Regions from separate parts of the Paenibacillus sp. J22P143 genome, predicted to be linked through region 3. Evidence: riboswitches for the same ligand, from Rfam matches in the RefSeq annotation. Region 3 holds a riboswitch; each other region holds the start of a gene.
The links. Region 3 has a riboswitch for cyclic di-AMP ahead of AC58PQ_RS24020 (C40 family peptidase). Riboswitches for the same ligand answer to the same signal wherever they lie in the genome.
Positions count from the first base shown of each region.

Region 1: linked by a shared signal. The riboswitch ahead of AC58PQ_RS17760 (APC family permease) and the one ahead of AC58PQ_RS24020 (C40 family peptidase) in region 3 are both predicted to bind cyclic di-AMP.
Region 2: linked by a shared signal. The riboswitch ahead of AC58PQ_RS27135 (ABC transporter ATP-binding protein) and the one ahead of AC58PQ_RS24020 (C40 family peptidase) in region 3 are both predicted to bind cyclic di-AMP.

Region 1 covers NZ_JCAUAQ010000012.1:114,278-124,142, forward strand. The annotation lists gene AC58PQ_RS17735 (polysaccharide deacetylase family protein) at 242-1,246, shown strand; gene AC58PQ_RS17740 (EcsC family protein) at 1,368-2,144, shown strand; gene AC58PQ_RS17745 (NAD(P)/FAD-dependent oxidoreductase) at 2,330-3,559, shown strand; gene AC58PQ_RS17750 (hypothetical protein) at 3,644-4,078, opposite strand; cyclic di-GMP riboswitch class I at 4,147-4,234, opposite strand; gene AC58PQ_RS17755 (hypothetical protein) at 4,382-4,510, shown strand; cyclic di-AMP (ydaO/yuaA leader) riboswitch at 4,706-4,857, shown strand; gene AC58PQ_RS17760 (APC family permease) at 4,958-6,793, shown strand; gene AC58PQ_RS17765 (YqkE family protein) at 6,840-7,100, shown strand; gene AC58PQ_RS17770 (polysaccharide deacetylase family protein) at 7,112-8,074, shown strand; gene AC58PQ_RS17775 (polysaccharide deacetylase family protein) at 8,468-9,538, shown strand; gene AC58PQ_RS17780 (hypothetical protein) at 9,592-9,807, opposite strand.
Region 2 covers NZ_JCAUAQ010000035.1:30,417-40,281, reverse strand. The annotation lists gene AC58PQ_RS27150 (VOC family protein) at 175-531, opposite strand; gene AC58PQ_RS27145 (DUF2705 family protein) at 546-1,334, opposite strand; gene AC58PQ_RS27140 (ABC transporter permease subunit) at 1,360-2,157, opposite strand; gene AC58PQ_RS27135 (ABC transporter ATP-binding protein) at 2,163-3,047, opposite strand; cyclic di-AMP (ydaO/yuaA leader) riboswitch at 3,161-3,325, opposite strand; gene AC58PQ_RS27130 (AraC family transcriptional regulator) at 3,472-4,176, opposite strand; gene AC58PQ_RS27125 (GerAB/ArcD/ProY family transporter) at 4,623-5,717, opposite strand; gene AC58PQ_RS27120 (hypothetical protein) at 5,747-5,962, opposite strand; gene AC58PQ_RS27115 (Ger(x)C family spore germination protein) at 5,974-7,143, opposite strand; gene AC58PQ_RS27110 (spore germination protein) at 7,178-8,650, opposite strand; gene AC58PQ_RS27105 (hypothetical protein) at 9,002-9,484, opposite strand; gene AC58PQ_RS27100 (PadR family transcriptional regulator) at 9,728-9,865, shown strand, end outside.
Region 3 covers NZ_JCAUAQ010000025.1:20,749-30,613, reverse strand. The annotation lists gene AC58PQ_RS24045 (ABC transporter permease subunit) at 1-508, shown strand, start outside; gene AC58PQ_RS24040 (ABC transporter permease subunit) at 505-1,461, shown strand; gene AC58PQ_RS24035 (YdeI/OmpD-associated family protein) at 1,795-2,244, shown strand; gene AC58PQ_RS24030 (DMT family transporter) at 2,300-2,620, opposite strand; guanidine-I (ykkC/yxkD leader) riboswitch at 2,710-2,812, opposite strand; gene AC58PQ_RS24025 (MSMEG_1061 family FMN-dependent PPOX-type flavoprotein) at 2,911-3,519, opposite strand; gene AC58PQ_RS24020 (C40 family peptidase) at 3,688-4,158, opposite strand; cyclic di-AMP (ydaO/yuaA leader) riboswitch at 4,162-4,300, opposite strand; gene AC58PQ_RS24015 (hypothetical protein) at 4,469-5,287, opposite strand; gene AC58PQ_RS24010 (M1 family metallopeptidase) at 5,372-7,366, opposite strand; gene AC58PQ_RS24005 (YwhD family protein) at 7,561-8,052, shown strand; gene AC58PQ_RS24000 (transglycosylase domain-containing protein) at 8,225-9,865, opposite strand, start outside.

The DNA.
Region 1 (9,865 bases), on a different contig from region 3:
CCAAAAGCCGGGGGTGCTCGTCACCCCTGGCTTTTGGTTGTTCGTGGAGCCCACGGGCAGCAGGTGAGCTTCTTTGGCGTTCGTGAAATGGGCGAAGGTGAACTAACTCGTACGAGTAGGAGGCTCAACGAGTGAAGTTACTCTGGAAACTCACACATCCCTCTAAATCTAGGAATATTTCTCTCAACCATTGCTTACAAATGGAGTAATAGACAATTACTCTAGAAATGGTTGGTGAGCTATGAACATCCAAAGAAAGAGATTCCTATTTTACTCGCTGCTAGCAGGGCTGTTAACCCTGCTTTTTCTCCTTGTCATCATTGGACTCAATCCCTCATCAGCTCCAATCTATATAGAAGTACAAGCCGAGGAATTGGTCGAATCTCCAGCGCCAGCACAGATGGAGGTTCCAGCCGTTACACCGGACGAGCTCGAACAGCCGGGCCAACTTCAAGAGGACACAGTTCCAACTCCAACATCATCCCTTCAAGTGGACATACCCCCACATCAAACACCATCCGTTACAACGGACACCTACAGGCCCGTTGCGGTTGTCACTGCGACACCTTCTCCATCCAAAGTCAGCATCCCAGTACTCAACTACCACAGCGTCACAATTGACCCAGGAAATGTGGTCGTTATTTCCCCAACGAAGCTAGAGGAACAGATGAAATATCTGCATGACCACGGGTACACTCCCATTTCTCTCACTACATTCATTAGCCTTATTGAAAATGGAAGCGGGCTCACGGTGCCCGATAAACCGGTGCTGCTCACTTTTGATGATGGCTATGTGGATAATCTGGAGGAGGCGATGCCGATCCTGGCCCAGTACGATTTCCCTGCTACACTTTTCATGTCACCAGGTATGGTTGATCATGATGGCTATCTGAACTGGGAGCAAGTCAAAGAACTCCAAGATGCAGGCTGGGACATTCAACCTCATGGCATGACACATCCTCATCTACCCCAACTTACAGCGGAACAACAGGCGTTCGAGATCACTGAAGCTAGAAAGCTAATTGAGGAGAAGCTAGGCACACAAGCAGACGTATTCTGCTATCCCTATGGCCAATATAACCAAACAACGTTAAAGCTATTAAAGGATTACGGATTTCGGTACGCTTTTACGATTGACCAAGGTTACACGACCAATCAGCAGTCTCCTTACCTGCTCAAAAGGCTTTTTATTAACGGGGAAGAAAACCTGAAAGCATTTATTCATAAGCTTTCAAAAACCAATTAGTATGGCACCGATTTGACTCATCAGTCCATCCTCACCCACATCAATACCACCAGTCACCTTGAGCCTATCTCCACGGTATACTATACTGAAATGAACGATGACAAAAGGCGGCGGTGGGGCAATGGATCAAACGTACACGATCTACGAGCAGCAAATGCAGAGAAAGCTTAAGCGCTGGGAAATACGTCTGCAGAAGCAACCCAACCTGATAGAGCGTGCCTCCAAATCTGTCCAAAACCGCATCAACCAAGTGATCCCAGAGAAAATCCACAATACGATCACAGCGACGGTCAAAGGGATTGTGCAAACCACCCTGTTCGGGATGAACTACATGCCGACAACGGATCCTCTAAAGGGCGTGTCCTTAGCAGATCGCGATGCGAAAGCAGAGGAACTGCTGTCACTGTACAAAAAGATCGCGGCCGCCGAGGGTGCTGGTGCGGGTGCGGGCGGAATTTTGCTTGGGCTTGCTGATTTTCCGATTCTGATCGGGATTAAGTTGAAATTCCTTTTTGAATTAGCGCATATTTATGGGTATTCGACCAAGGATTATAGAGAAAGACTGTTTATTCTATACGTGTTTCAGTTGGCGTTCTCCAGCTCGAAGAAGAAGCCAGAACTGCTTAAAACCATGAAGAATTGGCCTGCCGTCTCGCAGTCCTTTCCGCCTGCGGCCGACTATATGAAGCAAGTGAATTGGTTGCAGCTGCAGCAGGAGTACAGGGATACGATTGATTTTCGTAAAATGCTCCAGCTCATCCCCGGCATCGGGGCCGTCGTCGGCGCTTGGGCTAACTTTGGCTTGCTCGAGGAGCTCGGCGTGGCAGGCATGAACTGTTATCGGATGCGCACCTTGCAAGACAAAGCGGCAGCATTGGAAGTGAACTTTGAGGCGTAGCAGGGACGATTGATCGTTAAGTCCTTTACGCCTTATTTTCATAAATAGTTAAACTCATCGTTATTTCTTTGGAAATTGCGCATACACTAATAGAGAGTCGGTTACCGGCTCATCTTGTGAAGATTTGTGATTATTTTCACAAGCTTATATGTGATTAATTTCACAAGCGGAGGAGTGTTGAGGCAATGAGTAAACCCAAAATCGTCATCCTGGGCGCAGGCTACGGCGGACTTGTCACAGCGATAAGGCTGCAGAAGAAGATGAGAAGGAATGAGATGGACGTCACACTGGTCAACAAGCATGATTATCACTATATTACGACACACTTGCATATGCCGGCTGCCGGTACGGATCATCATGAGAACGCGCGCGTGACCATTGCGGATTTGATTGATGAACGGAAAATACGGTTCGTGAAGTCGACGGTAAGAGAGATTTTGCCTAATGAAAAGAAGATTGTGCTGGAAGATGCTACGCTCGACTATGATTATCTCGTGGTTGGTTTAGGAAGTGAAACGGAAACCTTCGGGATCCCGGGTATGCATGAATATGCCATGTCCATCAAAAGCATTAATAGTGTTCGCTTCATTCGGCAGCACATTGAATATATGTTTGCCAAGTCCAAGATGGCTCCGAAGCGCAAGGATTATCTGACCTTCGTCGTTGGCGGCGCGGGGTTCACAGGTACAGAATTTGTCGGAGAGCTGGCGGACCGCATTCCCGTTCTGTGTAAAACCTATGATGTCGATCCTGCGGATGTCCGTATTTATAATGTGGAAGCTTCCCCTTCGGCGCTGCCGCCCGGGCTTCCTGAGGATCTGATCGAATACGGGATGGAAGTGATGCGCCGCAAAGGCGTGCAATATAAGCTATCGACCGCGATCAAGGCATGCACACCGGAAGGGGTAATTCTGGGTAATGGCGAGTTCATTCGCGCAGGCACGGTAGTCTGGTCGGGAGGGATTCGCGGCAATTCCTTGCTGCAGCAAGCGGGGTTCGAGGTTCAGCGGGGCCGGGTAAAAGTAGATAGCTGCTTGCGTTCGTATCCGTTTCCAGAGATCTTCATTACGGGCGATTGCTCGATTGTTACAGGCCCAGAGGGTACGCCATATCCCGCAAATGCGCAGATTGCCGTCCAACAGGGCTATAATGCAGCTAGGAATCTGATTCAGACGGCTCGAGGCAAAGAAATGAAGCCTTTTGTATATGATTTCAAAGGCACGGTTGCATCCCTAGGCCGGGGGGAGGCTGTTGGTCTACTCAAAGTCAAGAAAGTGAAAGGCCGTCTGGCCTCACTTATCAAAAAAATGATCGATGCCCGCTATTTATACCTCATCGGCGGTATTCCACTCATTTGGAAGAAGATGATTTGGAAGCAAAAATCCACAACTCGCAATTATCATGTGCCGAATTAATGTCCTCATATCGACAAGAAAGCTGAATTGAGAGGTCCGAATGGGATCACAATTCAGCTTTTTTAATTTAGCTTAGTTTTTCATTTAGTTTACAGTTGAAATATAAGAACTATAAGCTGGTGCAGTTAATTGAGTAAGTGTGTATGGAGCTGTATAGTAATTTGTATTTAATGTACTATTCATCATTTTTAGTCGATAAGTTTGTCCTATACTTTGTGTATACTTTCTTATTCCTAAACCATAACTACATCCTGCAAAGTATAAGGGGGTATTTGTATAAGCTACATCTGACCATGTACCGTTTGGATTTTGTACTTGCCAAATTGGTTTTCCTGATGAAAACTCTTTAGTGTTTGGAATTTTCAACGATATGTCATTTGTAGTAGTGTAGTAATATGCTTGAGTTATTTTCACATTAGTTTGTTGGTCAATAAGTGTTGCTGCAAATGCTCCTTGTGCCCCGATAAATGATAAAGTTAATACCATCACCATCATCATTAGTTTCGTTAATTTCTTCATAATAGAACCCTCCAAATATAATTTTGAATTAAACTTATAGAGAGCCTAAAAGTATGTTGCTTACTTTAATAGGTAACCCAGCCATCGTAGATGTTCCCATCCGTAGACCTGTTGGCTTTGCGTCGCTTCCTTTCAGAAGGTTTGCCCGTTTCTATTTGTTTAATAGCATGGTCTAATTATATGATGTTTTTCGACAAGTTACTAGAGGAACTAGAGCCATTAAGGCTGCACTAATCCACCACTAACTTCAATATTTATTCAAATAAATGTATTATTATTCATAAAAACGCAAGGGGTAATACGATGACATATGTGATTAGAAAAGTAGAAGTGAAAGATTTAGAGGCATTAACAGAGCTGATGTATGCTTATATTGTAGGCTTTTATAAGAAGCCGCGACCCGAGACGGCTGATATTCATCTTAATGACTAACCAATGTTTGAAGAAAGCAACTTCCATTTTGCTCGAAATACCTTGAATCACTACGAGAATGGAAGATAATCAATGAATCAACTGAATGTAAGCGAATTATTGAGGGATTCGGGTACAGGAAAAGACCTTTTTACGTTTTTTCCCTCCTTTACTATGTTGGAAGAAGAGAGTAGTATTCAACTCGTACCTGAACAGTTGAATATTTCGCTTAATTTTCTGATAAGAAAAGCGGGGGAACCACGAGTAACATGGGGTGAATAACGGTGCTGATACCAAGTACCTTTTAGGGCAGATTTCTCGCGGCCCGAACCCGACAGCTAACCTCGTAAGCGATCGTGAGAAAGGAGAACATGTGTCTAAAACACAAGGTCAATCCTTGTGTTTTTTTGCGTCCATTTTCCAAATTAGTTCATTGAGATTAGTTTTTATTGGAGGAACAACCACAAAATGACAAGTGATTCATTGAAGAAAATTGTGTTTGGCAAGCCGCTAAAGTCGAGCGAGATTGAGTCGGAGAAACTGCCTGTTTGGAAAGCACTTCCCATCCTGTCTTCGGATGCATTATCTTCTGTATCCTATGGGACGGAACAAATTCTGTTAGAGCTCGCAACCGTTGGGATTGCTGCATTTGCGTTTTCCTTGCCCATTGCCATTTCCATTATTGCGTTGATTTTACTGCTCGTGTTGAGCTATAGACAAGTTATTGAAGCCTACCCCATGGGCGGCGGCGCTTATATGGTTACCAAAGAAAATTTAGGAATGGTATGGGGACGACTAACGGGTGTCTCGCTCCTGATCGATTACACCTTAACGGTAGCGGTTTCGATCTCAGCCGGTGTACAGGCGATTACGTCGGCCTTTCCTTCCACAGTGCCTTATATTGTGCCATTAACGCTATTTCTAGTTTGGATTATGGTGTGGCTCAATTTGCGAGGTACTTCTGAATCAGGGACTGTATTCGCGATACCAACGTACTTTTTTATCTTTTGTATCCTTTTATTAGTTGGTAAAGGCGTATTCGATTTACTGACGGGCTCACTCCATACGCATGCGATCGAATTCGCACCAAGCTCAGCGACGAACTCATTAACATTATTCGTACTTCTTAAGGCGTTCTCATCCGGTTGTTCAGCTGTAACAGGAATCGAAGCGATTTCAGATGCTGTCCCGCATTTCCGAACACCTTCCGTCAAAAATGCAAACCGTACGCTCCTCTCCTTAGGCGGCTTATTGGCCATCGTGTTCGGTGGAGTAACGCTGATCGCCTTAGGCTATGGCGTTGCACCTGATCATAACGGGCATACATCGGTTCTATCGATGGTGACGGAGCAAGCTTTTGGCCGCGGAGTCATGTACTATGCGACCCAAATCGCGACGATGCTCATTCTAGTACTAGCTGCGAATACAAGCTTTAATGGATTCCCAATTTTGGCGTCGATTATGGCCCAAGACAAAAACTTCCCGCGCATGTTCTCTTTCCGGGGGGATCGACTTTCGTATCACTATGGCATCATTACGCTAGGCGTATTGGCGAGCCTGCTGCTGATTGGCTTTAAAGGTAAGACCGACGGCCTCATTCCACTTTATGCGATTGGCGTATTTTTATCTTTTACCCTAGCTCAGGCAGGTTTGGTACGTAAATGGTTGAAAGAACGCGTACCCGGCTGGATCGGGAAGCTTCTCATTAACGGGCTAGGCGGGATCGTCTCCTTTGCGGTTCTTATTATTTTCTCGGTCACGAAATTTAGCGAAGGTGCTTGGATCGTTATTATCGTGACACCGATTCTACTCTGGATCATTACCAAAATCAGTCACCATTACGACGATGTTGCCAACCAACTGCGTATTGATATCACACAAGACCGTGTGTGTACCAAAGAACCCGTGATTATCGTACCTGTGGCCGGGATTCATCGCGCTGTCGAGCAAACGCTGAACTATGCGAAATCACTTTCGCCAAACGTCATCGCTTTCTATGTTTCCTTCTCGGATGAGGACGAAGAATCGATGCAGGAGAAGTGGCAGATCTGGGATCCAGGCGTTCGACTGGTCGTGTTCAAATCACGGTACAGGACGATCCTGAAGCCGCTGGTAGAGTTCATAGAGCGCATCGACACCCACGTGTCAGAGAAGCAGTCTATCATGGTTATTCTCCCTCAATTCATGCCGAAGAAATGGTGGCACCGTCTGCTCCATAATCAGTCAGCGGCGCGTATTCGTTCGAAGCTTCAAGCCGAAAAGGATATCGTTGTTGCGACAGTACCGTATCATTTACACCAGTAGACGTGTACAATATATAGAGAGAACATGTAGACGAGGTGACCTTATTATGGTGAAAAAGAAAGCTAATATGACGCCAGCTGCGGCTAGCGTGCAAGATAAACCCGCAACACTTAAGGATTTGCTGCGTCCGGAAATTTTGGAAGGACTTAAAGCCCAGGCTGACGCGATGAAAGCGGAAGAGCAAGCGAAGAAGGACGCCGAAAGAGCCAAGGTAGAGGCGGCTCGCAAAGCGGAAGAGAAGCGGCTTGAAAATGATTTTGCTTATCAGCTGGAGAAAAGTAAATTAGATTGGCGGAAACACAAATGAGGGGGCGCACGATGTGCCTCCTTTTCTTTGTGAGCGCGATGATAGCGCTTGCAGGCTGTGAGGCGGAGCAGGGTGCTGAGGGTGTGGAAGTGACAACAACTGCTGCAACGCCCGCGCCGCTGAGTGCAACGGCAACACCACCAGTTATCTCATCAACCCCTGTGAGCGGCCCAACAGAGTCACCTGTCACGACGAACTCATCCCATCCGATATCAGATAGTCCGACACTTCATGCAGCAGAAATCGAGGCCATCCCAGCTTTCGCGTCGGTGGAGAAATCACTGATCGACCGTTATACCTCCGTAATACCTGTAAAGTGGGGAGAGCGTGTCCCTGGTGTGAAAACACAGTTACATACGAAGGACAAAGTGATTGCCCTCACCTTTGATGCCTGCGGCGGGAAGGAAGGCAGTGGTTACGACGAGAAGCTGATCCAGTATTTGATTCAGGAGCACATACCGGCAACATTATTCATCAATGCGAGATGGATTGCTGCGAATCCAGCCATCTTTGCCGCGTTGGCTGCGAACCCGCTGTTCGAGATCGAAAATCATGGCACCGAGCACCGGCCCTTATCCGTGAACGGCAAGCTAGCCTATGGCATTGCGGGCACGAAGAGCGTCAAAGAAGCCATTCATGAAATGAACGACAATGCGGATCAGATTGAGAAACTGACGGGGAAAAGACCGAGATTTTTCCGTTCGGGGACGGCTTTTTATGATGAGGTTGCGGCGTCTGTTGCCCATGATCTTGGCTTCGAGTTAGCAGGCTACTCCGTGATTGGGGATGCTGGAGCGACGTATAACACGGAGCAAGTGTACAAGGCTATATCGAAGGCCACGAGCGGTTCCATTGTACTTGCGCATATGAATCATCCTGAGAAGGATACCGCTGAGGGAGTGATCAAAGCGATACCTCAATTGCGGCAAGCGGGTTTTCGCTTTGTGCAGCTTGCTTCTATTGAACTTAATTAAGCACGAAGTCATATTTTCTTTTACTGCGGAGTATTCTTCTTATCTCCACGAATTAGACTACTTAGAGTATACATGACATCTGCATGGCTTTTTCTATCAACACCAGCATTACTTTGGCTTTCAGCAACTGCTAATTTCTGATACAACTCTATAGTAGCTTGTAAGTCGGATATTGGACGAATTATAGGCAAGTTTTTCACCTCAATTTTCGATTCTTAGCACTAATTTTATTATAATAATGATATTTAATACATGAAAATTTGAATGCTTAGTCTGTTTGTAACTACGCCTCTGAGACAGAGAAAGCATATGTAATAAATAGTTTACAAGAAAGCGTTTTCATGTTACTATCTTCCTGATTTGTATATTCTCATCTACGGGGTTGTTGTCAGCATGAATAGACTGAAATTGGAAAACCCAACGAATGTGGCGTTTATTGTTCTATTAGTTTCTAGCTTTTTATTTTGTCTCTATGTATTATTGCCTACGACATCGCAGAAGTCCTTAGAGCAGACAATCATGCCAGAACAAGTCATTAGCGAAGAACAACTGGTGCCTTCTTATGAGCAGCTAGCAGAACAAGAAGCAAGACAAGTAACACAACAAGTAGCACAACAAGTAGAACTAGAAACGCTACCACCCCAACAGCATCCAGTAAATACGCTATCTTTTATTCAAACAGATTATAGCAAACAAAAGGTCCATTATACCGACAAAGTCATTGTACTGACCTATCATCACATTGATGAGAAAGAAAATGGCATTACAATTTCCCCCAAAAGATTTAAAAGTCACATGCAAAGATTGAAGAAAGAAGATTACAATGTCATCAGCATGGAACATTTTATTCATTTTATGAAGAATGAGGCTCAGGTTCCTCAAAATGCGGTTTTAATCACGTTTGATGATGGATATGAATCTTTTTATACCCACGCGTATCCTGAATTACTTAGCTTAGGTTTTCATGCTACCAAATTTATCGTGGTCGATTCCATAGATCATCCAAAGGCACCGCGACTAACATGGGATCAGATGAGAGAAATGAAACAGAACGGGATGAGTTTTTATTCTCATACGTACGATCATCATGACAAAGCTAAAGCGGGATCGAACCATACACTAATGCCAATGCTTACAAATCCCATTTATTTGGAAGCTGAAAAGAGATTAGAAACCGACGCTGAGTATCGAAAAAGAATTAAACAAGATCTGATCACGGCTGATAACCGTATTGAGGAAGAGCTTGGACCTCAGTATCGTCTACTTGCGTTCCCTTTTGGTGCCTATAATGATACCGTGATTGAGGTAGGAAAGGAATTGGGGATCGAACTTTTCTTTACGACCAAAGAGGGGATAAATAGCAAAGGAAGTAATGAGATTTTTAGAGTCCATGCAGGCGCAGCGTATATGTCTGAAGATGATTTGATGTGGAAAATGAAGTTATATCATAAAAAAGTAAAGTGAAACTATAGTGAGGAGCCGCATTGAAGCGGCTTTTTTGCGTTCACAACAGAGCCTTACCTTCTTTTCATTTCAAAAAACTCACAAGCTGCTCGGTCATAATAGGTCAAATCGCTGACGCGCGTTTGCACGACGACTGTCGTATCACTGAAGCGTAGTACAACTGCATTGGAATCGACGATATGGTCATCTTTGAAAATACGAACAACCCCCTGTCGATCAATGACCTCCTGAAAATCTGAATCTGAATGTAAACGTTGATTCCTCGCCATGTATGGACAATCCCCTAACTTCATTAAAATAGTTCTTTTGATTGTACCACAAGGTGGC
Region 2 (9,865 bases), on a different contig from region 3:
ACGCGCTGTAGCTGGATTTTCCAGCTTCAATGCCCCGTGGCTAGCTGATCTGGCACGCTGTAGCTGGATTTTCCAGCTTCAATGCCGAGCGTTTAGCTTATCTGGCACACTGTAGCTGGATTTTCCAGCTTCAATGCCGCGCGTTTAGCTGATCTGGCACGCTGTAGCTGGGTTCTAACACTTACAAATCATCAACATATTTCCATCCGGATCTTTGAAATTAAACCAATGGCCATGCTCGATATCGGTAACGAGCTCAACATTACGGTCTTTCATGAATTGGTAAGCTTTATGTATATCGTCCGTATTAAAATGGAAGGCAGGCTTTCTAAAATAGGAATCACCATCGTAAATTTTGCTGTCTAACACGAGATTTAATCCGTTATTATCCAATGGTAGGCAACAAAGATGCCCATGAATAATCTCAAACGTAGGTTCCAGCCCAAGAATGGAGCAATACCATTGCCTTGCTTCTCTAATATCACTTACGGGAATAAAAATGCCGCCTACTTTACTTAATATCACACTCACGTTGGGACACTCCTTCACAAATCTCGTTTTTTATATGAAACATACGTGACAACCGTTAGCAGGGCGATAACGACTGCCGAAATGAGGACATACACGGCATCAAATCCACCGCCATACATGATATTTTTCGCTTCATAATATTTAAACGGGGTCACATATTTCAAGAATTCCAGCTTTTCGTTAAAGTCGATCGCAATCGATAAAATGAACGTAAAGAGCATGATGCCTGTTGCAAGCGAGGCTGCCTTTTTGGCGTTTTTATAAACGGCTGCAATGGATGTGCCAATGACCAGAAAGAGCAGCTGTAAAATAAACATACCCAGCATGACGATTGTGATATCCCCATTCACGGCCTCACCTTTGCTGTAAGCCCCAACAATGAACATACTCGAAATCCATGACACGAGGTTAAAAATAAGAATGTTCACTAAAGCGCTTAGCAGCTTCCAAGTGATGATTCTATGTCTGGACAAAGGCTTCACGAATAAAAACTCCGCCGTCTTGTCCCGCTCCTCTTTCGCAATGATATTAGCACCAAGCATAGTCGCATGTATCGTTGCCATCAAAAGGAAATATAGCACTAGGATACCGAAATAGCCGCTAGCCTTCGATAAATCCAAAGCGCCTGCACCCATAATCACTTGAAGCGATTTCGGCATTTCCGCCATCAGATCATTAATCTGTCCATTCGCTGCCGTTGCTTGATACTTGTTCATGCCGCTTGTTACTAGAAAAATGAGCCCTAAGCTCCAAAAAATCATCGATTTCCGAAATGTTTTCATTTCTCTCCAAAAAATATTCAATGGCTGTTCCTCCTCTCACCCGCATTCAAACGGCATGAACATCCTTTTTCGTGTAGATGAAATAGCCGGCCGCAATCGAAACCACGATCATCGCGATAGCTGCAATGACATAAGGTGCCTCATAGCTGGCATGCTCAAGCATGTATGTCCCGTTAAAGTATTTAAATGGCGAGAAATAACGCTTAGCTCCCTCCCCATCTACGGCAACGACCATTCCGATCACGAAAAAGGCAAACACCGTACCCAGACTGACGGATAAGACGGCTTTTATTTTAGAAAAAACGACGGAAATGATGAACCCTATGGCTAGAAACATGAGCTGGATGAACAGTAACGTGAATGAAATCAATAGAAATATGTTCACATCGAAATCAACCGTTTTTACTTGAAGCGCCATCAAATAGGCTGCAACGATATAGATCACACACGTAATCACTAATGAAGCAATAGCCGCTAATAGCTTGGATGTCAATATTTTAGTACGTGTTACGGGCTTCGTAAGAAGAAAGTCTGCTGTTTTCTCACGAACTTCCTTCGAGACGATCGACGTTCCCAAAACCATGGCTTGAATGGCTCCGCAAAGCGTAATGTACATAAAGATATACATATAGAATCCAAGTAGGGTACCAAAGGTCTCGATTTCAATACCAAGCGCTTTCCTGACCCCTTCTGGATACCCTTCTAATACGGAATAAAATTCAGAAAAATCCTTAGAGACCGAAGGAAAAAGGGATAAGAATAGGACGATGACAGCAATTAAGGAGCACGTCCACGTGATCGTGGATTTCCGATAAGCTCTCAATTCATGAAGGAAAATATTCATTCCTTTTAAGCCTCCTTCTCGTAGTAGTGCATAAAAATCTCCTCTAAATCAGGCTCTTCGATCCACAGATTATCGATTTCAATTTCAGCAATTTTTCTCATTACTTGATTGATGTTACCTTTAAATAAGAAGCTCGTTGTCCGGCCATGGACATCTATGTTATTGACCCCGGTCATCTTGAAAAAATGAGGGTCGAGCGCTTGCGCTGTGTCAATTTTAAATCTTTTGAAATTGTTTTCTTTTAACGTACTGATCTTCTCAACCGTCACAATCCTACCTTCCTTAATAATCGCAACTCGATCGCACAGTCTCTGAACTTCACTCAATATGTGAGAGGAAAAAAGAATCGTAGCTCCCCTTTTATTCTGTTGTTCGAGTAATTCGAAAAACTTCATCTGCATGAGCGGATCCAGTCCACTTGTCGGTTCATCCAGGATAATGAGCTTAGGATCGTGCAGTAGCCCTTGAACGATGCCCACTTTCTTTTTATTTCCCAGAGATAGATCATCGATTTTCTTCGTAACATCCAGATCCATCATTTCAGCAAGTTCTTTTATTCTCTTGGTACAATCCTTCTTGTAAAAGCTGGCTGAATACTTGAGTAGGTCAATGACCTTCATGTTGTCATAATAAAATACCTCGGAAGGTAAATAGCCGATGTCTTTCTTAATTTCAGGCGCAAACTGGATGCAGTCTTTCCCGAAAATTTTGGCGCTGCCACTGGTTGGAAAAATCAGAGACAGCAGCGTTCGAATCGTGGTTGATTTTCCTGCACCATTCGGCCCAATAAAACCAAAAATCTCTCCTTCTTCGATCGAAAAACTAACATCTGTAATGCCTCGTGAATTCCCATAGGTTTTGGTCAGATTATTAATTTCAATGGCATGCATGGTGTAGCCTCCTTATGAATTCCCTGTGATTTATTGAGTTTAGCAAGCAAAAAGAAGCCCTAAGCATAGAGAATCTCTACGCTCGGGCTTCTTCACAGAAGAAGGCGAGTGTGCGGTTCTCTCTCAAAGCACTACGAGGTTAGCTGTCGGATTCGGACTTGAGAGCGTCCTACCTAATGCTTGCGCGCATCAGGATTCACCCCATGAAGCCATGTGTTGCTTGTACGGCTTCGATTGGTTCCCCCGTTTCCCTACTGGGAATTAAGTGGTATATTTTAGAAAAAAAACAACTTGTCGTAATGAATCTTACGCCGTTCTCTATAGAATGTAAAACTTAGATTCGCCTTTAATTATTGCTTATTTGACTTTGGCAACTCATGAAAGCGTATTCATTCGTAGGTGACGTTGATTATCCCCTGCTTTGCTACATTTTAGTACTCCTTGCGTTATACAACCGCCGGTACTCCTGCGGAGTCTGTCCAGTGTGCTCCCGAAAGCGCGCGATGAAGTAACTGCTCTGCGAAAACCCTGTGTTCTCTGCCACTTGCTTGATCGTCCATTCTGTCGACATGAGCAGTTGCTTCGCTACGACGAGACGACATTCAAACAGCCCTTCCATCGGGGGCCGCCCCTTCACTTCGTGAAACATTCGACTAAAATAATACGTGCTGAAGCCTGCCTGCTCGGCCATCTGCAGCAGTGTCAACGGCTCCGTACAATGGGCCCGAATATATTCCGCAACCTCTCTCATCCGCGCACGCTTATCCAGCATGGTTGCTGTTCCAAGCGTCTCCGCACTTACGGCAAGCTCAGCAAGCAGTTCATAGAGCTTTACGGCCAATTGCACCTCGTTCCGATCATTAGGGGAAGCTAATTCAAGTAAGCCCCCTGCCCGTTGTTTGAGCTTCGGCACATCACTGGAGGTAAACAACCATACGGATGAAGTTCCTTGACCGTTCAATAACCTGCTTAGTCCCTCGCCCGCTAGGTGGACCCAGAATACCTCCCAAGGCTCCTTCGGATCGGTTCGATACTCCTGCTCGAGACCAGGCCCGTAATAAAAACCCTGCCCTGCTTCCAAGCAGATTTCCTTTCCGTTTGCTTTCACATAGCCTTTACCGCTTAACACGATATGCAAATTGGCTTGCTACAGCTGTTCCGATTCTATAATTGAGGCCTAAAGGGCGAATGACGTACATATTAAATGGATAAGAGAGCATCTTGCAGTGAAGGGATCGACTGAAAGTACTTACAGGATGGAAAAGAGGCGGCCAGCTCCGCCCCTTGCTTATGTTGGGTTTCCGGTTCTATCCTAGAACCGAGTCGATAAATCGATAGTGCTTCTCTCTGTTAAATCCCTACTGTTGATTTTGACATTGAACTAGCGAAAAACGCGTTACTAAAATAGGGATCGCCGGCTGCAGCGCAGTTTGCGATCCCTATTTCTGCAGACTAAAGAGCAGAATAATTTGATTAGAGGAAATTTCCAAAAAAATATATTAATGATGGGTTATTTGGAATAATAAGGGATTAATCGTAAAAAGGATTTCAAAAATCCTTGGTAGCGATTTATTACTATCCCCACCATTTCCATTTTTTCCTGCGAAAACCGGCCACGATAAGGAGAAGCAGCGGAATAATCAGCATATTTATCGTTATATCGAATGGCGCTACCAATCTTGAATGACTTCCTATACTAAAATAATTCGGAAACCCCCACAAACTAAATACAACAACCAGCAATCCAACCGGAAATACGATTGGCCGATAATCCGAAAGATTCAAACATAGTGCGATCGTAAGGGTGCTCGCATAATAATACACTGCAATTTTCAAGAAATTTCCAGCTACCCACATAGCCAGGAGCAAGGACTCTAAATTTTCGAAGAAATTGGCAAAGCTGATATAACGAAAAGCAATCAATACCGGATAGACTTTATTGTCCACATCCGGCCCTAACAAAAGTAAGATAATCAGGTTGATAAATACCATACTAAAAACGACAGTACTTAGTGAAATTAACAACTTTTTCTTTCCTTTTTGTGGATCTGTTAAGCAGGGCAGAAAAAAAGACATCAAAAAAACTTGAGTTACCCACGCCTGTATTCCTATCGCTCCTTTGATTACAGGGGTAATTCCATGGCTTAGGATGGGAAATATATATTTTATGTGCATTTCAGGGATAAGTAAAAGCAGAATGAATAGTGGCAAAATAAAGAAGGGAGTAAAAATCATTGCGCTCCTTACAATCATCTCCGCTCCGCCCCGGACGGCAAGCCCCGCGAGCAATACCATCAAGGCGACGATTAACTGCGGGGGAGTCTCGAACAGAAAGTTGCTCTTTACAAACTCAGCATATTGCCTAGAGATAATACCTATTGAAGGTAGCAGATGAAAAATCATTACAATCGTTATAAGTTTTCCAGGAATTTTCCCAAGTATTTGCTCACTGTACTCAGCGAAGGATTGTTTTGGATACAGTTCATGTAACCGAATTAGTGTATAAACTGTTAAATAGCCGGATAGAAGGGTAAATAGTCCCGTCATCCAATTATCATTTTTGGCATAATGTGCCGAAAAGGATGGCAAAAGTATAAAGCCAGTAGCTAGTATGGTCGGATACAGTAATACCGCTAATTGGAATGATGATATTTTTCCTTTATCCAGCAACAGTCTTCCCCCTCCCAGTTACAATTGTTCTATTTCAGCAGTGCCGAAAGCGGTTTATATATGGTCTTAAGCAAGTCTGTGGGACCAGCAATGTGAGGCAGATCGAAAAATAACATAATCCAACCCGCAAGAAGCAGCGATATGAATGCAGCTTTATCCCGAATTGGTTTTTGTTTCAATTTCGGCCATTCTAAATATGAGATCAGAATCACTGCTGCAGTAGCCGCCCAAAAAGTCCAATTCATTTATCTCTCCTCTATTCATTGGGTTCTTCCACCGAGAAATTAGTAAGGCCAGGTTTCGATATTGATGCTTCAACTTCAATACGAACTTCAACCTCTGGAAACACATCTTCCCATTGGTTCTTCACTTTTTCCCATTCCTCAGGATATTTCTTCCGAAATTCCATGGCGAAGTCAAATATGTCCACCTTAATCTTGTGCTGCACTTCTTGTAGTGCAAGCTGAATTCGTTGCCTGACATCATTCGCGAATGCCTGTTCTAGCATGTTTAATGATTCTGGTTTCATAATATCCAGCGGGGTACTGTTTTGAACGATGTTTCCTTCTGTCTTCACTCTCATGTTTATTATCCAATGATTCCCTTCAATTTTGGGAATCAGCTTTACGCTTGCTTTAATCGGATTTAAAGACACCGTTCCCTTTACTTCATCAAGTTCAAAGGTACTTGTGTAATCCTCAACTTCATTCTTGATCCACATAACACCCCGGGTCACTTTCATCGAGATTTTCGCAACCATTTTATCTTCCTTTAAAATGGCGGTTCCGTTTATATAAGGAATCGTTTTGGTTTCAACTGACTTCGTCGTTTCTTCTGGCGGTAGAATTTCGATCATCGGAATGACGGCTGAGTTGGAAACTCCACGTAACATAATACTTAATTGCTCCATCGTCACACCAAACGCTTTCTTATTTTGGGCTAATTCTCTCAGCGAATCAGCCGAGTTGCGTTCAAGAGTAGGAACTACCATCAGTGCATCTGATGCATTTCCTTTACTGACAAACATAAAGGCACGTTCTCTTGGTTGGGGGTGGCGAAGTAAAAAGTCGAATTGTTCCCGGATACCTTTCTCTGCGAGGGTTTCTCCGAATATGAATACCTTGCATTGTCCCCAAAATAATTTCCGAGAAATTTTCCCTTGAAGTTTAGACAGAGCATCCGCCGTATTTTCTCCAACTTGCATACGTGTGAATGTTTGCGCTCCACCGCCACCACTACCAGAGGAAGCAGATTTACTACTCTTTGGAATAAAGATTTGTGCAGTTATTCGAATTTGATTATTTTCCGTATTATCGAATGCGATCGCTGACACTAAAGCCAAATCGTTAAGTTCCGTTCGGTCCCAGCAACCGCTAATCAAAAAACAAGTGAGGAGTAAAATAATTAAGTTCAGAATTGTTTTCATTAGATCTGTCTTCCTTTTTTTTGCTTTTCACCATTCAGTGTCCCTTATCTTCCCTTCTTGGTTTCGGCTTTTGGTTGGGATCCTGACGATAATTATTATCCCCCCCCGTGAGATGAGGACGTTCATCCATCATCCACAAAGGAGACCTAATAATGACGTCTCTCAGTTCCCGCATTCTAGGGGCATTCATCGAGGAGAGATAAGGAACGCCGAAGGAGTGTATGTGGCATAGATGAAGAACAATGGCGATCACACCCATCATTATACCAATCAGCCCTAGCGATCCCGCGAGCAATATCATAGGAAACCGCAGAATCCGTATGGCAATCCCGATGTTATATCTAGGAATCATTAAGGATGAGATGCCTCCAAGTGCAACCACGATCACAATCGGCGCTGATATGAGACCAGCCTGTACGGCCGATTCTCCGATTACGAGCGCACCAACAATGCTGACGGCAGCGCCAATTTGTTTCGGTAATCGTACTCCTGCCTCACGAAGTGCTTCAAAGAAAACCTCCATGATTAATACTTCAATCATAGCCGGAAAGGGTATGTCCTCCCTTGAACTTGCCATACTGAAGAGCAGAGAACCCGGGAGCATTTCTTGATGAAAAGTTAGAATCGCAACATACAGCGACGGAAGCAAAAGAGAGATAGCGGTAAAAATGTATCGCAGCCAACGCGTGAAAGTAGAGATCAAAAAACCCTGATAATAATCCTCTTGACTCTGCATTAAGGATGCAAAGGTAATAGGAACTATTAATACGAAAGGAGTACCCTCCGTTAGGATAGCTATCCTTCCTTCCAACAAATTGCCGCATGTTACATCAGGACGTTCTGTGTTAAGTACTAGCGGAAAAGGAGTAAAGGGGAATTGCACAATCATTTCCTCAATATATCCGCTCTCCAGAATTCCATCTATTTTTATGTTCTGAAGCCGATTCTTTATTTGTTCTACCAAGTTTATATCCACGATCCCGTCGATATAAGCAATCGCTATATTTGTTTGAGTATATTCCCCGATAACGATTGTTTCTATTTTCAAATGGGGACTCTTGATGATACGACGTAGTTGGGATGTATTGATTCGAAGGGTTTCAGTAAATCCTTCTCGCGGCCCTCTAATCCCCGATTCTGCTGAAGGTTCTTCGATAGCACGTTTCTCCCATTTGGTTAACCCTAATGCAAGGCCCCTCGCCTCATTATCCAGCAAAAGGATTGGATAGCCGTTTGAAAGATACTCGATACCTTTTAAAAAGGTGTTAAATTGTTTCACTTGAGTGACTGTTAGCTTATTCTCAATGTTACTTAGAATATCGCAGCTTTCGACTACTCCCTCCCGTAAGAGAGGAGAATACACATACTTCTCAATTCCTTCCGAATCGGATAACCCTTCTATATATATGAAAAGTGCTTTCGTTCTCTCCCCAATGACAAAAGAACGGAATATTACATCCGAACAATTGGCATAAATTGAGTGAAATACGTTCAGATTTTGCTCCAAATTTGGATACATCTCTTGTTGAAATGGATTATTGCTATGTGGCTGCTGTCCGAGATTTTCAGTTAGTTTCGTTTTTTTTTTAGTAGGTGACTGATAAGATCGAATTTTGACACTAGGGTAAATCTCCTTCAGAGAAATATTCTTAAACTAATTATTTCCAGTTTTGATAGTAATCAAACCTGACTTTCACTTTCATGGTAATAGGGTTACTTTAAATGAAAAAATCACCTATCATATTGAATAGGTGATTTTTTTCGTCATGAATCACTCAGCAATCTCTTGTTTCGGAAGTTTCTTGTATTTTTCCAAAATCTCATTTTTTTCAGATTTAAACTTCTCAATGTTTAAACCTTATCTGTCATTTGTAAAATCAGATGAATTACCTTTATCTTTAAATTTCCCTTGAATCATTCCTGTTAACACATAGTAATTATCATTTCCATCTGCTACATCAGAATCATCCCTACTTAAAAATAGCACTGTTTTTTCTCCCTTAGTAAAATCAGGATCAGCATCTGAAATTACCTTTGTTTCATCAATTGTTCCTTTATCTATACGAACACGTATATGATTGGAATCGTAAGGAACGCCTTTTATGGTGTCTTCTATTTTTATAACAACATCAGATTGTATGATATTCCGCGCATCTTTACCTTTAATACCGTTTGGATTACTCCATTTAGAAGGCAGTTGTTCTTCCACGATGCCAACCACAATTAAATCAGATTCACCTGTTAGTTGTGTAAGTTTTTTCTCAGGTATAATGCTGTGTATTTCCATTTTACTTTGGTTAGAATTGTAGTAAGTAGTTCCAGCTACTCCTATTAATAACAACGTTGCAAATGCTACTGTTAATAAAATTTTTATATTGTAGTCCTCCTACTATGATAATGCTACTACAACAACCATCTCCCATAATTTTCAATACAATCATCAGACACCTATAAGCTTTAAAAAGTTGCTCATGCGCGTATCGAATTGACTGTAGCAGGAAAACAACGGGATAGTTTAACACTGTACCTTGCAATACGATGTACCATGCAATACAATTAAACCGACTAACTGGAGGTGAGTGCCATGGACAAGGAAATGATGAAAGGCAGTATTGATATTTTGCTGTTAGCAGAATTAAACAGAGGCGATTCTTATGGATACGAAATCGTTAAAAATTTAAAACAAAGAAGCAACAACTTTTATGATATGAGCGAAGGAACG
Region 3 (9,865 bases):
TTTCCTGATCGTGCTTATACAATTGGCGGCAATTTACGCGACTAAGCTGTTAGGGCACTATGTTTTGCTCATCGTTCAAGTGGGGGACAGAACACCATTTCTTATTCCTTTCCTTACGATAGCCCTGATTCCGTCCGTTACGATTTATGGGACATTCCGTGTAGCCATTGCACGTGAATTGGGGCAGGATTACGTTGTAACCGCAATGGCCAAAGGATTGACGCGACGTGAGGTGCTCTTTTCGCATGTGCTGCGGAATGTGATGGAGGATGTGTTGGCTATTTTGCCAAGAGCTACGACATTAGCTCTAGCCAGTATGGCTGTCGCGGAGGCGATTTGTGGCATTGGGGGCTTGGGAGGCTTCATCATATTGCCGATCTACCAAGGGATTACCTCCATGTCCGCGATCTGCGTGGTGCTTGGATTGGTTGCGATGGCCTTTCATGTCCTGTATGCGCTATTGCGGAAGCGGTTCGTGGTACGTGCGGAGGAGGTGGCTAGACCATGAGAAAACGTCCGACTACCGCTTTTTATGTATCGATCGCTTTCCTAGCCATCTTCCTGCTTGTGATGGTGTTCGGGGGCTGGATGAAGCCGCATGGCATTACGCCAGAGGACAAAATCAACATGATCCAATATCAAGAAGACGGTAAAACCAGATACGCAATCCCGCCTTATGCACCTAACAGCACGTTCTTGCTCGGAACGGATCATCGAGGCTTCGACATGCTCAGCTTGTTATTGAATGGGTTAAAATACACACTTGGCACGGCACTTGCGCTAACCTTTCTTCGATTGGCTATGGCGTTGCCATGGGGATTGTGGAGCGGGATGACGGGCAGGGGCCGAGGCCTTCTCCGATCCTTACAGTGGGCGGTTGCAGCGGTACCGGCATTTATTTTCCTCTATCCGCCACTAGCGGGAATGTATTATGGGCTGAGGCTTGATCTCGGGGCCAAAGCGGATCCACACAACAAGCTGTTGTTCAGCACCACCTTCGTAATACTAATTACACTGATTGGCATGTTCCCATTAGCACATCAGGTCGCAGACCGTACGCGCTACTATAGCGGCAAAATGTTCATTGAAGCGTCCCGCCTCATGGGCGGTTCCTTCTGGCATCGAACGCTGCGGCATATTTTCCCCTCGATGAGAAATGAAATGATGTTTATGTTCTTAAGCGAGTTCATGCAAGTGCTCTTCCTACTCGGTCAGCTTGCCGTATTCAATCTCGTTTTGGGTGGTACCGAAACGATCGGTGACTCAGAAGCCGGCTTCCAAATCAACATCAGTACCTCCGGGGAATGGTTGTCGCTGATCGCCTACGGCGCACGCTATATTCGTCTGCATCCGTGGATTATTCTCAGCGCGGGAACGAGCTTTGCCATGCTGTTCCTGTCTCTGCAATTTTTCTTGAATCAGCTCAAACGCCGCTATGGCGAGGAACGTCAGCTAATGTAATAGGGTCGAGCGTCCATCCGTAGGGTGGGGCTCGGCTTTTTTGTCGTTCTTTGACATTGAACCTGGCCGTAATCCAACTCTAACTGGAAAATCATCATTTCCAATGCCTAACGGACACAGCAGACGCTATTTTAGCGAAAAAGGAGTTCTGCAAATTCTAACGGACGTCACAGCCGTTACTCGCTTCCTTGGGGCGCCTTTTTGCCCCCAAAACTGGAAATAACGGCGCTGGAGTCCGTTACATCGGGAACCATCCTGTTTTTCCGGAAATAGCGGCTTACAGGTCCGTTAGAAATAAAGCCATTCTTCACCATTACCAAGGAGGCATCAACCATGAGTGTAACGTTCCAGACAACCGTGATGAAAGCCCACAATAAAAATGCTGCTGGGATTTCCATTCCCGAAGAAGTCATGACTTCTTTAGCAGGAGGCAAAAAGCCAAGCGTTTCCGTGACCCTGAACGGTTACACATATCGAACAACCATCGCAGTCATGGGGGGCGAATACCTCATTCCGCTTAGCGAAGCCCATCGACAAGCCTCCGGCTTAAAGGCCGATGACCCCGTCGAGGTGACGCTGGCTTTGGATCTCGCGCCTCGCACGGTTGAAGTACCAGCCGATTTTCAATCTGCATTGTCTGAAGTAGAAGGCGCTACCGGGCGGTTCGAAGCTCTCGCATTCTCTAAGCGCAAAGAATTCGTCCGACAAGTCGAGGACGCGAAAACACAAGAAACACGCCTCCGCCGGATTGCCAATGTGGTCACGCAGATGAGCGAGGTCTAATCGCAGTACGCATTTCATTTGTACCCAAGCAGTTCGACCTCTAAGCACAGTTGTCCTAGTGCCCAGACGTAAATTTCAGCCCAAGCACACCCACCAAGATCAGGACCATAAATAGGATGCGGAGCAGGCTGATCGGTTCATCGAGAAATAGCGTGCCAATGATAATGGCACCGACAGCACCGATTCCGGTCCAAGCGGCATAGGCGGTTCCGATGGGAAGAGTTTTCGTAGCCGCCGCTAAGAAATAAAAGCTAACGATCATTCCGAGTATTGTAACCACAGTGGGGACAAGCCGTGTAAATCCGTTGGAAAATTTCAATGAGATGGCCCACACCACCTCAAAAACACCTGCAATAACCAGGTATAACCATGCCATAAGTTCTCACTCCTTTAGGTTTGCGATCGATGTTGTTAGTGTCACCAAAAAAACAGAGAAAAGCCCGAGAGTCTCGCATTGCTGCGTTAGACTCCCGGGCTTTTCTCCCTCCGTGACCACAGCGTATTCGCTGTGTGTTTTCCCTTGGACCAGCAGACGAAGACACGCCTCGGAACCCTAGAAAACGACATGCCGTTATTATAGGACGGCTCACATCCGATGTCAAGTTACACATTTTGGTTGTTTGAGCGTCTTCTTTTGGTTGATGTTCTACATCCCGAGATTCCTGCCTACGCCTCCAGCGCAATCCCGTTCAGTGCCAGATGCGCACGGAACATATCCATGCCGTCCGGCTGTTCCTGCTCGGGTACCCAAGTACCTGATTCCCAAATCCTCGACAGCTTGAGTGCGCGGCTGCAATGCACGAAGCATTCCTGCACTTCGACGCCAACAGCTGCGATCGGTGACTTGCCATTCAGCTGCATCGTCGCCAGCAATTCTTCATCCTTCGTCAAATAAGCGCGGCCATTGACACGGAGCACCATTTCGACACCAGGAATGATGAACAGGAGACCGACTTGCGGGTTGGTCAGCAGATTCTGCATCGAGTCTAGTCGGCGATTGCCGAGTCTTTCTGGGAAGATGAAACGGCGTTCATCTAAGACGCGAACGAATCCTGGGGCATCCCCGCGTGGGGACACATCGCTCGAGCCATTCGTATTCGACGTGGAGAAGAAGAATAAAGGCGATTTGGCAATGAAGGCACGTGCGTGCTCGTCAATCTGATTGATAACTTTATTTGTAACCGCGGGATGCGGCTCTCCGATATCCGCTCTAATCTCATCAATAGATTGAACAATACCGGGAAATGGGGGAAGTTTGCTAGCGTTAGTATCCATGCAGTCTGATCCTTCCTCGAATAAAAAACGTGTAGTTGTTAATTCCATACTTATGTTGCCCGAGCCCGATATATATCGTATACGCTGATGTCCTCGCTCAAATGAATAAAGCCCTGCAAGCCGCTCTTACGAGCAAAGCTTGCAGGGCTTTATTCTGTGCCGAGAACATTACTTGGATTCAGCAGTTAGTTGATTGTAGATATCATCCCACAGAACACGTCTGGCTGATACATATCGCTTCGCATAATAGGATTCGCTCAACTTATTCTTAACAACACCTTGATTGGTAGCGGAGTGAACGAATTCACCATCACCGAGGTACATCCCTACATGAGAGATACCGCTGCCATCCGTGTTGAAAAATACAAGATCGCCCTTACGAAGATCACTTTTGTCAACCCAGTAGCCTTCTTTGTTTTGTGATTTGGAGCTGTGTGGCATGTCGATGCCGAACTCGCCGAACAAGTAGGACGTGAAACCAGAGCAATCAAATCCTTTGGTTGTCGTTCCTGCCCATCTGTAAGGAGTTCCAACAAGCTCGTCTACCGCATTATCCATATCGGATGCTGCGAAAACGCTTCCTACACTAACACTCAAAAACAAAACAAGACTAAAAACAAGACCAACAACTTTCTTCAACTGCTTGTCTCCTTCCGGTGCCTACGAGGTTAGCTGGAGGGTTCGGTTGAAGGTTCCCTATGATCCCTGTCTTGCAAGATCAATTCACCCGGAGTGGTTCCCCCGTTTCCCCATAAACTGAGGAATTCGGCATGCAATATTTGGTTTTTTTGATGCTAGTCCTTTTAATTCGTCATAAAGAATGAAAATCCTCTTTTTAGTTTGGAAAATAGGCTGAAAATAAGCGAAATAGTTCGGAAATAAGACAAAAAAAAGCCCCTTTCTCAAGGAAAGGGGGTGAATGCCTGCCTATTCGCTGTTTTGCTGGCTATTAATCGGATATTTTGGCTGAAAGTAGCTGATATTGGGAAGAGATGCCCCAGATCTGGATGAAAATGTGAAATAGGGGGTACAGCTGATAAATAATTAGTGCTACCAGTCCTGCCCACAGGTAGGTGGCTGTGACCGTGACCCCTGCCAATAGTCCTGTGAATAGTAAAAGGGTGATGGCAAGTCCGATAATCGGCAGCGAATGTCGAAAGAAAGAGATAACAGTCGATAAGATACCAAGCTTAGCTGCGATCGCGAATTGCACGTACATAAAGAGAAGCTGCAGGAGAAAGCCGTACACCAATAAACTAGTTATCCAAGGCAGAAGATCGAGAAGTACCTGCTCATAAGAGGCGCTGTGTCCTAGAATGTATGTGGCCTTCGGAAAGATCCAGATTAATGGAAGCAGCGTAAAGGCGATCCGGATCAGATATACAAGCAAGAACGGAAGCATGAGCTGCTTCATCCCGCGAACAAAGCGATAGCCAGCGTTCTGGTGGGAGTGTGTAAGTGAGTAGAAGACACCGCCATTCAGGAGAGGCGTAAGCAGCATGCGAGCACATAGCAGCGCAGCAAGCCACCAGAGATACGAATAGCTGAGATCTGTTTTGATCAATTGAAACTGGCCTTCAGCTAAGAAAATTTGTAAAGCTTGTTTGGGCTGCTCAGCGCCTGGAAAACGATGCATGAGGGGGACAAGTATTCCCTGCACGAGCTTATACAGGAGAATACCCCAGCCCATCTGATACAGGAATAGAATGATCGTGGCAAAAGGCTGCGCCATAGCTGCCCTGAAGCCGGATTTGATATAGGTGGCCAACGAGGTCCCTCCTCAACATTTTCTTTAGAAAACTGGCTTCGTAAGCATACGCTCAGAGTTTGTCATAAGACGTAAGTCAAGTCCTTACCAGGCGACTGAGCCGAAGATGGCTTGCAGGAGCTGAATAATGCCGAGATTCCACCGAATTTGCCACTTTGTATTTAGTTGCGTTTGATAAAAGTTGTTGATGTGCTTATTTTCTAGGATGAGTGTGTACTTGGGATCGATCCGCACCCAGTCGACAGGGGACGCATGCGTTAAAGTGAAATCGATGCTGCTTTCCTTGCCATCCCATGTTTTATCCAGCGTTGTACCATCTGCAAAGTGGAACTGAATCGGCACTTCCGGGGAGTTGCCGCCATGCTTAACGATGCGAACTGTGCTTTCATAAGCTTCAGCGCCTTTAGGCCCCTGAGCTTTCACCTGCACACGCTCGACAGAATAATCCATCATCATGCTGCCATATACATACTGATCAAAGAAATCATCCCACTTCGTTTTGCTGACATCCTCCACAACCTGCTGGAAATCCTTCGTAGATGGATGCTTGAACTGCCACCGCTGGAAATAAGTTTTCATAATGCGGTCCATCACCTTGGTGCCGACTTGCTGCTCAATCGCTTTCAGCACGAGCTTGCCGCGCGTGTACACGTTTTCTGCATACTGATCATGTCCTTTGTAGGCCCATGCCTCTTTCTGCAGCCCATTTGGTGAAGTGATATAGCTGGACTCGACAGGTAAATTAGGCACATCGCCATATTCAGTTTCCATGACTTTATCCTCCGCATAAGAGGTGAAGCCTTCATCAAGCCATGCTTCCTCGAATTCATTACTGGCGACAAGCCCATAGAAGAATTGGTGGCCGATCTCGTGGACGACGACACGTTCCAGTTCTAAATCGGGATCTTTGTCGCTGGCACCCCACGCGGTGACCAAAGTCGGATATTCCATGCCGCCGGCACCATTCCCGCCAGGGGGCGGAACAACGATTGAAAGCGTGGAGTACGGATACGTTCCGTACCACTGGCTGTAACGCGAGAGCGCCTTTTTAGCTGCGTACATGTAGCGATCCTTCAAATCTTGATGATTGGGATCGAGATATAGTTTGATTTTAACCCCAGGAACTTGTGGGGCAGAGAAGGGCTCTTCCACATAGACGAAATGAGGCGACGCCGACCATGCGAAATCATGGACATCCTCGGCATAAAATTGGTACGTCTTCATGCCCTTGTCCGTCACAGCAGGCTTAACCTGAAAGCCTGTGGCCGCCACCATATAATTCGCGGGCACTTGAATTTTCACATCATACATCCCGAAATCGGCATAGAACTCGGAGTTTCCATGGTATTGATGGAGATCCCAGCCAGGCTCCGTCCGTCCTCTTGTCCCCTTGCGTTCATAAGCGGCAACCTTCGGAAACCATTGCCCGGCCATAACGAAGTCATCCACATACCCCATTCTGGCAAAAGCTGCAGGCAGCTTAACAAGGAATTCGGTATTAATGGTCACACGTTCTCCCGGTCCTACTGGCTTAGTCAATGGGATTTTGAGCAGTGTATGGTCGTCCTTATTACCGTCATCCGGTTGCTCGAACGACATCCGCTTGGTCAGATCGTCGCCAGTATCGGACTTCACGGATAACAGCTCCATGCTGCCGCCGCTTTCGGCCTTGGCTTCATCCTCCCGCAGCTTCCCCCCGGATTCGCGCATAAACGTCGTTTTCTTCGAAGCGAATGCATTCGGATAGAGGTGGAGATAAATTTCTTTCACAGGAATGGAGCCTGGATTTTCCCACGTGAGCGTTTGTTGCCCTTGGAGCTGCTGTGTTTCTGGTGTGTAGGCAACGTTCATGTGATATTCAGCAATACGATAACTAAGTGGTGTTGAGGTTTCTAACGGTTTGCCATTATCTGCAGGCTGCATGTCCGGTGTCTTTGCAAAAGGTACATCTTTAGAGACGACAGGAACGGTCCCTCTTGGTGTGGAGGGGAGCAAGGTGTTCGTAAGTAACACTGCGCCGGCAGCAAGGAGCATGACAGCAAACCACTGTACCTTGCGGCTATTGAATAGAGCATTCATATCCATGAGATTCACCCCGCCTAAACAAGCATCTACAGCATGTATATGTAGACAACCTAGGGAATATTTCTGCGAGGGGAAGAAATGTTTAGAAATAGGAATGGCAAGCCTCCGCCTCTTGTTCTACGGGGTGACTTTCGCTACAATGAAAGCAAGTCGTCATTTTAACCTAATGTAGAGTGGAAGGTGCCCTTATGGAAGCGGATAAGAAGAAGCTAGCCTTAAATATAGTAAGCTCAAAAGTGAATCACAAAGGCTTCGGTGCAGGAGCTATTGATCTCAGTAACGTCTCCGGTATCATTATTGACGGGGATGAAGCGTATCTGGATGAAGGAACACTGCATGCCAAGAGTAAGATTGAGAAAGGGATCAAATTCTCCACGAACAAAGAGGATGTCCCGAATGGCCGTAAAGCCTGGATTGTGTGGGTAGCGGTTGATCGAACAGAAGAGGGCGCCTACTATGCGGGGATGTCCGCTTGCGAAATGTTAGTCGATACCGAAGCACGTCGCGGATGGAAGATTCTTGCTGAGCATGTGAACAAAATGGATGGCGCGATGAAGCGTAAGTTTATCCTAGATGGATTGTCTGACAGCGAGCGAGCAGCTCTTCGAAACTGTCTGATTGCGCACAATGAGGACTGGTGGAATCGCTCCGATCAAAGCTTGAAGGACGCGCTTTCCTAAGCTTTCTTTAGCAAATACAAAGAATATGAACATTATGTGTCATCCATTGTTACACAATGTCGAAGCGGGTATACTAGACCCTAGTGTATGTTACCTCATATACTAGGACAGCAAAAAGGCAGGACTAAGACGCGCTTAGTACTGCCTTTTTGTGTTTTCTATTATTGGGGAATTAATCGTTCCACCAACGTTTAAGGTCGTTCCACCAAGAGCCGTTATCCCCTTTGGAACCGGCTTTTTGACCGCCCGCCGCATCTGGATTAGCAGGCTTGCCTGTACAATACGTAGTAGGCTCTGTCCCAGAGAGGAAAGCCTCCATCTTGGCGTTCGGGCAATCCTCATTGGACAATTTGCCGCTCACAGGATCAATGTAAACGGTCGATACACCCTCAGGGATCGGGAACAGCTTCGGCGGAATGGCATCCAAGGTCTGTTCCGTGAAATCCGCGAAGATCGGTGAGGCTAGATGAGACTCGACCGTTGAGATATCGCGGCTCTTGTCATAGCCGACCCAGACTGCGGTGGAAAGCTCAGGTGTGAAGCCGACGAGCCAGGCGTCCGTATCAGTTGTACCTGTTTTGCCGGCAATCGGCCGCTTAATGGTACTGGCGACACGGTTGCCAGTGCCTCCCTCTTCGAATACGCTCTCCATTAAATTCGTCATCACATACGCAACCGCAGGCGGGATCACTTGCTCCTCTGCCGGAGTCGCTTCATATAAGACACTGCCATTCGCATCTTCAATTCGCAAAATGGCGGTAGGTTCTCGATGTATGCCTTGATCAGCAATAGAGGCAAAGGCCGAAGCCATCTCCAGTGGACTCACGGGGAAGGAACCTAGCGCAAGAGACGGCAGCGGCCTCATGGGTGAAGCAATGCCTAGCTTACGCGCGAAGTCTATGACCTTCTGCGGACCCACTTCGAGAATCGTGTGCACCGCGTAAATGTTATCCGATTTCGAAATCGCCTGACGCATATCAATATTCCCATTCGTATACAGGTCATTGAAATTTCTTGGCGTATATTGCTGCCGCCCATCATCGTAAGTAAACACAGTGGGCTCACTTTTGACCATGCTGACAGGGGTAAAGCCATTCATCAAGGCAACCATATAGACGAATGGTTTAAAGGAAGACCCTGGCTGCCGCGTATTCGAGAGAGCGCGATTGAACTGATTTTCGGTATAGTCGCGTCCGCCGACCATGGCCTTGATCTCGCCCGTTCGCGGGTCGACAGCGACCAAAGCGGCCTGCAGCTCGGGCTTACTTTCGAGCTGCTTCGTTATCACATTCTCAGCAATTTGCTGGGCATTCTTATCCAACGTGGTATAGATGCGAATGCCGCCTTCGTCGAATTGTTCTTCGGTAATGCCGAGCTTTTCCGTCGCTAGGTTACGTACATAATCCCTGAAATAAGGGGCAGCAGAAGGCTTCTTTTTCGTTAACGGCTGAATCGTCAGCTTCTCCCTGCCAGCGGCATCCGCGGCGCTCTGGGTAATAAAGCCACTGTTCACCATTGTCTGGAGGACGATCTTTTGCCGATCCATCGCATTTTGCAGATCATAATAGGGGGAATAGTAACGCGGTCCTTTCGGAACGCCAGCGATCATGGCGCTTTCTGCTAAGGTTAACTCACTGGCATGCTTGCCGAAGAACAGCTCAGACGCGGTCTCAATACCATATGTCGAGTGGCCGTAATAGATTTGGTTCAAATAATCAGCAAGAATATCATCCTTGCTAAGCTGCATTTCCATTTGAACGGCATATACCGTTTCTTTCATTTTACGCGTCCACGTACGATCATGTGTTAAGTA